Regions from separate parts of the Exiguobacterium sp. SL-10 genome, predicted to be linked through region 1. Evidence: riboswitches for the same ligand, from Rfam matches in the RefSeq annotation. Region 1 holds a riboswitch; each other region holds the start of a gene.
What was found. Region 1 has a riboswitch for S-adenosylmethionine ahead of EVJ33_RS05255 (aminotransferase class I/II-fold pyridoxal phosphate-dependent enzyme). Riboswitches for the same ligand answer to the same signal wherever they lie in the genome.
Positions count from the first base shown of each region.

Region 2: linked by a shared signal. The riboswitch ahead of EVJ33_RS13350 (methionine ABC transporter ATP-binding protein) and the one ahead of EVJ33_RS05255 (aminotransferase class I/II-fold pyridoxal phosphate-dependent enzyme) in region 1 are both predicted to bind S-adenosylmethionine.
Region 3: linked by a shared signal. The riboswitch ahead of EVJ33_RS07375 (2,3-diketo-5-methylthiopentyl-1-phosphate enolase) and the one ahead of EVJ33_RS05255 (aminotransferase class I/II-fold pyridoxal phosphate-dependent enzyme) in region 1 are both predicted to bind S-adenosylmethionine.

Region 1 is NZ_SJUP01000003.1:125,233-128,491, reverse strand. It holds gene EVJ33_RS05265 (MDR family MFS transporter) at 1-136, opposite strand, end outside; gene EVJ33_RS05260 (AI-2E family transporter) at 402-1,502, opposite strand; SAM riboswitch class I at 1,677-1,777, shown strand; gene EVJ33_RS05255 (aminotransferase class I/II-fold pyridoxal phosphate-dependent enzyme) at 1,855-3,030, shown strand; gene EVJ33_RS05250 (iron-containing alcohol dehydrogenase family protein) at 3,027-3,259, shown strand, end outside.
Region 2 is NZ_SJUP01000014.1:48,908-52,166, forward strand. It holds gene EVJ33_RS13340 (PTS sugar transporter subunit IIC) at 1-595, opposite strand, end outside; gene EVJ33_RS13345 (thioredoxin family protein) at 774-1,040, shown strand; SAM riboswitch class I at 1,494-1,599, shown strand; gene EVJ33_RS13350 (methionine ABC transporter ATP-binding protein) at 1,677-2,705, shown strand; gene EVJ33_RS13355 (methionine ABC transporter permease) at 2,695-3,259, shown strand, end outside.
Region 3 is NZ_SJUP01000005.1:56,656-59,914, forward strand. It holds gene mtnK (S-methyl-5-thioribose kinase) at 1-1,023, opposite strand, end outside; SAM riboswitch class I at 1,105-1,207, opposite strand; SAM riboswitch class I at 1,413-1,514, shown strand; gene EVJ33_RS07375 (2,3-diketo-5-methylthiopentyl-1-phosphate enolase) at 1,585-2,742, shown strand; gene EVJ33_RS07380 (2-hydroxy-3-keto-5-methylthiopentenyl-1-phosphate phosphatase) at 2,739-3,259, shown strand, end outside.

The sequences.
Region 1 (3,259 bases):
GGATGTAACTGTCGAGCTTGTCGCTGTAATAGAGGACGAGGAACGGCGCGATCATGAACATCATAACGCCGGTGATCGTCTCCCCGAGGAAACGGATCCAAATATTGCGGTCGAGTCGTTTAAGTGATTGAATCATTAGGTTCACCTGCTTTAATTTTTGGAATGAAAAAAGGGACGCAACATGCACAAAGGCATACGCGTCCCTACGATCTTAGACATGCCTCGGAAGGCAGGCGAACGTCACGGATTCAAATCACGGAGAGGCGCCTGCCGGTCAATATGGACTTTTACGTGCGAGCGTTGAATGACTGACATCGGTACCTCTCCTTTCTACATTGGACTGTCTTCTCTTCAAGATTATGATATTTCTGTGAAATGTGTCAACCTAAATCATCAATGTGTCATAATAATTCATTTAAATTCTTACGACTGAGCCGATAATCGATCAAGCGAGACAATACGACTTGAATCATCGCCGTTACCGGCACGCTGATGAACATGCCGACGAGGCCGAACAGGCTACCCCCGATGATGATCGACGTGATGACCCAAAACGGGGTGATGCCGACACTGTCGCCGAGTATCTTCGGACCGAGCCAGAGGCCATCGAACTGTTGCAGCAAGAAGATGAACAGGAGGACGATGAGCGCCGTGAACGGGTCATAGAAATAGGTGATAATGAACGCCGGGATCATCCCGAGCAGCGGACCGACATACGGGATGAAGTTCAATACTCCGATGATGACGCCTAGGAGAAGCGCATAAGGCGCACCGATCACCAACAGACCGACGACGGCCATCACCCCGATGATGAGGCAATCGAGCGACTTTCCGATGATATAGCGCTTGAAGATGTAGTCCATCTCTTGAAAGATATCGATCGTCGTCTTGGCTGATGCGACAGGGAACATCGCGTACAACAGACGCTTGAACATACGGGCAAAGACCTCTTTGTCTTTCAATAGATAGATTGAAATGACGATTCCGATCAAGAAATTGATGAGCGTCATCGTGAAGCTCGACACGTAACTGACCGATGACAAGACGGCGGTCTCGACCCAACCGGAATAGCGCTCCTCGAAGCGACTGAAGTCGATGGCCTGGGCGATCGTTGCGTTGTACTCTTTCAAGTACGTGTTCAGCTGGGCGAGAAACCCATCGATCTGACGGATGTAGAATGGGAGCTCCTCGATGAGCGAGGCGACGCTCGAATAGATGCGCGGGAACAACGTCACCGCAGAGATGACGAGAATTCCGATGAACGTGACATAGACGATCAGCAAGCCTTGATAACGTTTTAAGTGAAACCGTTCTTCTATATAGGACAGGACGGTATTCAGGAGCAGTGCGATGGCGATTCCCATAATGATCGGTGTCAGCAACTGGAACGCGTAGTGCAGCACACGAGAAATCGTATCCGGCTCACTGATGACCTTCCAGAGGACAAGTAAAATCAGGCCGATGACGCTCAACTTCCAAATCAATTGACGATTTAGTTCCAATGGTCCATCCCCTCATGCTTTAAATTTTGTAGAATAGTGTTCACTTTTTACTATGACCGTTTTTTTACCGGGATTCAATAGGGGGCACACATTTTCGAAAAAGGATTGACAAGATTGGTAACGTTTGGTTAACTAAGTGACATATTACAAAAAGACAAATTGCATATAAAACACTTTCTATCAAGAGAAGCGGAGGGACTGGCCCGACGAAGCTTCAGCAACAGATTGATTCAATACTGTGCTAATTCCAGCAAGGTGACCTTGAGAGATGGGAAGGTGGTTGTTTGAATACGTCCGTATCTCGACACCTCTTTCCGCGGAAAGGGGTGTTTTTTGCATAGGAGGACTATTCATGACTGACAGACGCTCAAACTTACTTAAGACGTTACCGCCCCAACATTTCGTCGGACTCGCCGCTGAAGTCGCCGAGCTCGAACAGGCAGGTCGCGATATCATCCGACTCGGTCAAGGAACGCCCGACCTACCGACGCCGGAGCCGATTTGTGATGCACTCCAGACGGCGCTCCTCGACGCTTCGACCCATCAATACGGTCCGTTCCGAGGACAGGCCCGTCTGAAGCAAGCGGTGGCTACGTTCTATTTGAACGAGTACGGGGTCGAGCTCGATCCGGAGACAGAAGTCGCAATCCTGATCGGCTCCAAATCCGGACTCATCACACTTCCGCAATGCGTGCTCGAGCCAGGGGACGGGATCTTGCTGCCGAACCCGGGCTATCCCGACTACATCTCCGGGGCACGACTCGCCGGTGCCGTCGTCCGTGATCTCATCTTACGCGAGGAGAACGGTTTCCTCCCCGACTATGAGACGCTCGATACGGAAGGGGCGAGACTCATGTACTTGAACTATCCGAGCAATCCGACGGGGGCCGTCGCCACACCAGCATTCTTTGACGACACCGTTCGGTTCGCCCAGGAGCGGGACTTGATGGTCGTCCACGATTTCGCATACGGCAGCATCGGATTCGATGGACATGTCCCGCCGAGCTTCCTGCAAGCAGAAGGGGCGAAAGACGTCGGCATTGAAGTGTACACGATGTCGAAGGCGTTCAACATGTCCGGTTGGCGCGTCGCCTTTGCCGTCGGGAACGCTGACATCATCGAAGCAATCAATACGTATCAGGACCACGTCCACGTCAGCGTCTTCTCAGCGATCCAAGCGGCCGCCGTCGCCGCGCTCGAGGCGCCGCGCACCATTCGCGACGATTTGGCACGACTGTACGAGGCCCGTCGTGATCGCCTCGTCGACGGATTGAATCGGGCCGGTTGGGCCGTCGAACCGCCGGAAGGCTCATTCTTCGTCTGGGCGAAAGTGCCTGAGGGCGATGCCAAATCATTCTCGCGGAAGCTGTTATATGAAGCGGGAGTCGCCGTCACGCCGGGCTATTTCTTCGGCTCGGAAGGGAACGGTTATGTCCGTTTCGGTCTCGTCTCACCAGAACCAAAGATTGACGAGGCTGTCGAACGGATTGAACGATTGTTCGCCGCTTATGAGGAGGTACGGGCATGATTCGTCAAGCAGTGCTCGAGTATGACCACTCCGATGACGCGCTCGACCGTCTCGACGACTTGATTGACGGTCGTCGGGCCCATGTCCTGCACGGTCAGAACGGATATGACGTTGTTCGGGACATCCATCCGGCGATTGCGGACTATCCAGCCACGGCGTTCCGCGGAGAGTGTACGGACGCTGAAGTCGAGCGGATCAATTCGTTTGACGCCGACGTGTTGATCGCTGT
Region 2 (3,259 bases), on a different contig from region 1:
CGACCGTCGAGATTGGCGAGACGATGATGAGCGAGAACGCCATCGCGATCAACATGCCCATCACGATCGGCTGCAGTTCCGTCATCGTCATGATGATCGTCCCGACGTACATCGTGATTTGTGAGATGTAAGTGAGCAGGAACGCCCCGATCCCTCCGGCGACGACGATGACCGTCATCGGCAAGACGAGTACCGTGTACGTCTTCAAACGTGGCGACAGCTGCATGACAAGGAACGTCGCGAGAGCGGCCGTCACGCCGGCCGTGATGACGTCACCGATCCCGGCCATGAGGAATGCGCCTTCCTCGATGCGAATGGCGCCACTGCCGACCTGGGTGGCGATGCCGATCGTCCCGGCCTCGAGTGCCGAGCGTCCGAACTGCATGGCGACGGCGACACCGATGATGACTGGTAAGAGGCGCATCGCAATCGTCGTCGCGTCCAAGATGAACTGCAAGGACGGAACATACGGCAAGATGGCTTTCGTTAATTCACCGAGCAAAGCGCTCGGGATAAGGGCGATGAGAATGGCTAGACTGAGGCCGTTCAATACGTTCATCAAAAACTGTTTTCCGGTAAGCTTCTCTTCCGTCATTGGGGATTCACCTGTCCTTTTCTACTGGTATGCTGTTATGTACAAAAGCAATAAAGTTAATGACCATACTATGCTTCTTTCTGGCGAGCGTCAACAAGAAATGTTGAAATGTTCAGAATTTTCCATTTGAGCACAACTTTTGAACAGAGCGGTCCGCATTCATATACTAAAAGAAGAGGTGAGAACAATGATGACAGACGGATTCTTATATATATACGCTCCGATGTGCGGTACATGCGCCGTGGCGGAGCGAATGCTCTCGGTCGTCGAGGCGGTCGACCCAGAAATCCGGATTGAAAAGCGTGACGCCAACTTTATCCCGAACGAGCTTGAGGCGTATCAGGTCATGAGCGTCCCGGCGCTATTAAAGCTGGAGAATGGCCAGGTTCGGGATCGGTTGTATGCGTTTCAAAACGTTCAGCACGTCCTATCTTTCGTTAAATGAGATAGGATGATGAGAATAATCTGAAAATTTTAAATAATCAGTTGACACAGAAAGTTCACGAATGATATATTCATTACAACATCTTACTTGAACACAACATAGGACGAGATTTTCCCGTCAGCAAGACGTTTTCGAACAACCGCTGCATGAGCTTACGCGATTTCAGGTGGACCGTCCCTTCGATTGTCCCCCAAAAAAATCAAGCGTCGAGGCACCGGTCGCGTAATTGCATGGTCCGTTCGAAGACCGAGTGATGATTGGGTAAAATCCCCCATATAAGGATGAATGCTCTGATCGGGCAAAAGAGGTTCATCTATGGGTTGTCCTTCCCGTGTCTCAAGGTGCTACGTTCTGTGTCATCCTCGGATGGCACCTTTTTTTATTTTTTTGCATAAAATAGTTTGACATGAAAATAATATGTCGCTATGATAAGGCTAATCAAATACGCAACCACTCTTATCAAGAGAGGCTGAGGGACTGGCCCTATGACGCCCAGCAACCGCGGAGCAATCCGAAATGGTGCTAATTCCAGCAAGGTGTAAACCTTGGAAGATGAGAGCAATCGTTGTCCGTACGATAAAGTACGCACGTTTGCTCAAACGTGCGTACTTTTTTTGTTGTCAGGAGGGAAATGGATTGATTCAACTACGCAATGTGGCCAAATGGTTCGATACGAAAAACGGTCGGGTCCAGGCGGTCGATGATGTGTCGCTTACGATTGAAAGCGGCGAAATTTTTGGAATAATCGGATATTCGGGAGCGGGAAAGTCGACGCTTATCCGGTTGCTCAACCGACTCGAGGCACCGTCAAGCGGTGAAATCGTGGTCGCCGGCAGCGAGCTGACGAAGCTCACGCCGAAGGAACTACGCGGGGTACGTAAAAACGTCTCGATGGTGTTCCAACACTTCAACTTATTATGGTCGCGCACGGTCGCTGAGAACATCAGCTTCCCGCTCGAGCTCATCGGGGTACCGGCGAGCGAGCGCAAACGCCGCGTCCAAGAACTCGTCGAACTCGTCGGCCTCGCCGGACGAGAAGACAGCTATCCGTCACAACTATCGGGTGGCCAAAAGCAGCGAGTCGGGATCGCCCGCGCGCTCGCTACGAATCCAGAAGTGCTCCTCTGCGATGAAGCGACGAGCGCCCTCGACCCGAAGACGACCGATTCGATTCTCGAACTGCTCGTCAGTATCAATAAGAAGCTCGGTTTGACAATCGTCCTCATCACCCATGAGATGCATGTCATTCAAAAGATTTGTCACCGTGTCGCCGTCATGGAGGCCGGGAAGGTCGTCGAGACCGGACAAGTCGCCGACGTGTTCCAACATCCGGAGCAGCCGATCACAAAAGAGTTCGTCAAACAAATTGGTGCGGTCGAGGACATGTCGCTCACGTTCGAGCATTTGAAAGCCCGTTATCCGAGCGGTCAAATCGTCAAGCTTAAATTCTTGAACGAGACGGCCGAACAACCGATTTTGTCGGAAGTGTTGAAGCAGCATGATATCGGCTTCAACATCATCGGCGGGAACGTGACGCAGTCACAAGTCGGTGCCCTCGGGACATTATTCATCCAATTGATCGGAGAGCCGGCTGAAGTCGAGCGGGCCATCGCCTCAATCCGGTCACAGGCAGTGGAAGTGGAGGTAGAAAGCGATGTTTCCTAATGTAGATTGGCAAGTTATGTTGGAACAGACGTGGGAGACGCTCTATATGACGCTCGTCGCCGGAGCCGCGACATTCGTCATCGGTCTTGCCCTCGGGATGCTCCTATATGTCACGAACGAGCCACTCATGATGAAAAACCGGCCGATTTACACAATCATCAGCGCAATCGTCAACGTGTTCCGGTCAATCCCGTTCATCATTTTGATTATCTTGCTCATCCCGTTCACGTTACTCGTCGTTGGGACGATGCTCGGCTCGACGGCAGCACTGCCGGCACTGATCATCGGTGCGGCTCCGTTCTATGCGCGGATGGTCGAGCTCGCGCTTCGCGAAGTCGACCGCGGCGTCATCGAGGCGGCCGAATCGATGGGTGCGACGAAATGGCAGATTGTCTATAAAGTATTGTTCCCTGAAGCGTTGCCGGCCATCGTGTCAGGCATCACGGTCACGATCGTCGCGATCGTCGGTTACACGGCGATGGCAGGGGTCGTCGGGGGCGGGGGACTTGGTAACTTGGCGTTCCTCGAAGGATTCCAGCGTTCACAAAGCGACG
Region 3 (3,259 bases), on a different contig from region 1:
CTCGAGATCGGCGACGCCGGCGAGCCCGATGGCACGACGAATGAGCTCGCAACCGGCGTAGCCGATCGTGTCGCTGAAGATCGTCCGCAACAACTCGTCGACAAAACCAATCGTGTTGAATGGCTCGACGGCGCGCTCAAAGTTGGCCCGGAACGTCTTCTCAAACGTCTCCCACACCGTCAAGACGTCCGTGAAACGCTCGAAGCGCTTAAGTGGGTCATGGAATGTCGATAGCGTCAAATGAGCGACGATTTGCCCGATATCGAAACCGAACGGTCCGTAAAACGCGAACTCCGGATCGATAATCTTCGTCTCTTGTTGGGTCGCAAAGATGCTACCCGTATGTAAGTCTCCATGCAGGAGTGCCTCATGTTTTGTGACAAAGCCGACTTTCAGTTTCGTCACCTCGACTTTGAGCGCCTGGTCTTCCCAAAGTCGCTCGACGTCGTCTCGTAGTGCCGCTTCGATATTATTCGACTCCGCGTCTTTGAACGGATCGGTGAAGATGAGTTTCTCGGTGATGTCACACAGTTCCGGGTTATAATAGTCACGTTCAATCCGCTTCTTCGCGATCGGTCCGGCCGCGTAATCCGACGTCGCGAACAGCGTCTCGCCTAAAAATTCACCAACATGGCGGGCCAGTTCAGGATACGTTTTCCCTTCCAAATAGCCTGTCCGAACGATATCAAAATCTGACAGATCCTCTAAAATCGTGTAGGCGAGCGTGCGGTCACTACCAAGCACGATTGGCACGAAACGAGGGACGACGTTGGCGAATTCGCGCAACGCCAACTGCTCAATCCACGCCCGTTCAAGTGTGAGCGGCCAACTTTCACCGACGACTTTCGCATACGGGAGCGCCTGTTTGACGACGAGACTCGTTTCGCCTTGTCGGATGCGGAACACGAGGTTCAAATTGCCGTCCCCGATCTCTTCGCAATGCGTGATGCCTCCGTCTTCGATTAACCCCAACGTTTTCACATGCTCGACGACGGTCTGTTCTGTAAATGGTTGATATGACATGATGTTTTCCCCTTCCTGTACGTTGCCCACAAAAAAAGCCCCTTTCTCCGCGAGAAAGAGGCACAGCCAAATTGGTTGTTCCTCTCATCTGTCAGACATTCGTCTGGTGGATGTAGCACCGTGCCTAGTGGTCGGTTGCTGCGGCGTCATCGGGCCAATTCCCTCTGCCAACTCGCGATAAGAGTGGTTTATTCGATTCGGTGAACTTATGTGATGAATATTACGGACTCGACGTCACGATTGTCAACGTCATTTTCCCGACAAAACTCCGTCTTTTTTTGTGCATATATGGAAACAACTTCCCAAAATATTTTTTTTGGAAAAAAAGGAATTGACGACATGGCGATTCTGTGCAAAAATTCAATTAAATTTCACAACTTCAAATCACATTCTTATCAAGAGCAGACGGAGGGACGAGCCCGATGATGTCGCAGCAACCGACCAGAGATGGCACGGTGCTAATTCTTGCAGCGAAAGCTGAGAGATAAGAGTTCATTTTTTATGATGACCTCTTGCCTCGGCATGGGGTCATTTTTTGTTTGCCTGGAAGGAGGAACTTTTTTGAGTATCACTGCTACATATGAAATCAAACGAACGGACGCGGTTGCGGCCGTCGCTGACAAAATCGCCCTCGAGCTGACCGTCGGCACATGGACGGAGCTGCCTCACTTAGAGCAAGAGCAGTTACAGGCGTACCGTGGTGAGGTCGTCTCGACATCTCATACAGACACAACGAGCCGCTTCACGATCCGCTATCCGTTACATAATGTCAGCCCTGACTTCTCATCCATCTTGACGACGACGTTCGGGAAACTGTCCCTCGACGATTCGATTCGGTTAATCGACTTGACGTTGCCCGAGACGCTCGCTCCCGATTTCAAGGGCGCTAAATTCGGTGTCGACGGGATTCGCGAGTTACTCGGTGTCCATGATCGTCCGCTCGTCATGAGCATCTTCAAAGGCGTCATCGGGCGAGATCTCGCGTTTCTCGAGCAGCAACTCCGCGTTCAATTCGCCGGTGGGATTGATATCGTCAAAGACGACGAGATTTTATACGACAACCCGCTCACCCCGTCGCTCGAACGGGCCCGGATTGGAGCGGACGTCATTCAAGCCCACTTCGAGACGACCGGGAAGCGTGTCCTCTACGCCATCACGTTGAGCGGCCCGGTGTTCGGTCTGCGTGACCAGGCGCGTCGACTCATCGAGGCGGGTGCGACAGCACTCCTGTTCAACGTCTATACGTACGGTCTCGACACATTGCGCGAACTCGCGAACGACCCAGACATCCGCGTGCCGATTTTGGCGCATCCGGCCTTTGCCGGCGCCTTGACCGGTTCAATCCGTCATTCGCTCTTGCTCGGTAAACTCCCTCGCCTCGCCGGTGCCGATTTGACGCTCTTCCCGTCTCCGTACGGCTCGCTCGCGACACCGCGTGACGAGGCGTTCGCGATTCGTGACAAGAGCGCCGAACCGCATTGGTCGAAACCGATTTTACCGGTCCCGTCAGCCGGGATTCATCCGGGACTCGTCAAAGACATCATCCGTGATTTCGGAACGAATGTCGTCATCAACGCCGGCGGTGGCATTCACGGTCACCCGGACGGTGCAGCCGCCGGGGCTCGCGCTTTCCGGCAAGCAATCGACCACGTCCTCGGTCAAACTGAGGGACAGTCGGACGAACTCGATACCGCGTTGAAGGCATGGGCACAACGATGACGGTCCATATTCTCTGCGACTTCGACGGGACGATCACAGCGGAAGACAATATCATTGCCTTAATGAAGGCGTTCGCCCCGCCCGATTGGGTCGAGTTGAAAGATGCGGTCCTTGAGCAGCGGATGTCGATTCGCTCCGGGGTCGGGCAAATGTTCGCATTGCTCCCGAGTACGGACGCCGAGACGTATCGCGACTATTTGTTGAATCGTATCACCGTGCGTCAAGGATTTCCGGACTTACTCGCACAAGTGGAAGCACACGGCTGGAAGTTTGACGTCGTCAGCGGCGGGATGGACTTTTTCGTCCATCCGATCTTAGACGGTCACGTCGACCCAGAACACATTTACTGTAACGTTGCCGACTTCTCCGCTGAGACGGTCACCGTCGCTTGGCCGCACGCTTGCGACGAGCACTGTACGAACGATTGCGGCTGCTGCAAACCGACGATTGCCCGTCGCATCGTCAATCCCGCTGACCGCTTGATCGTGATTGGTGACTCGGTGACCGACTTCGAGGT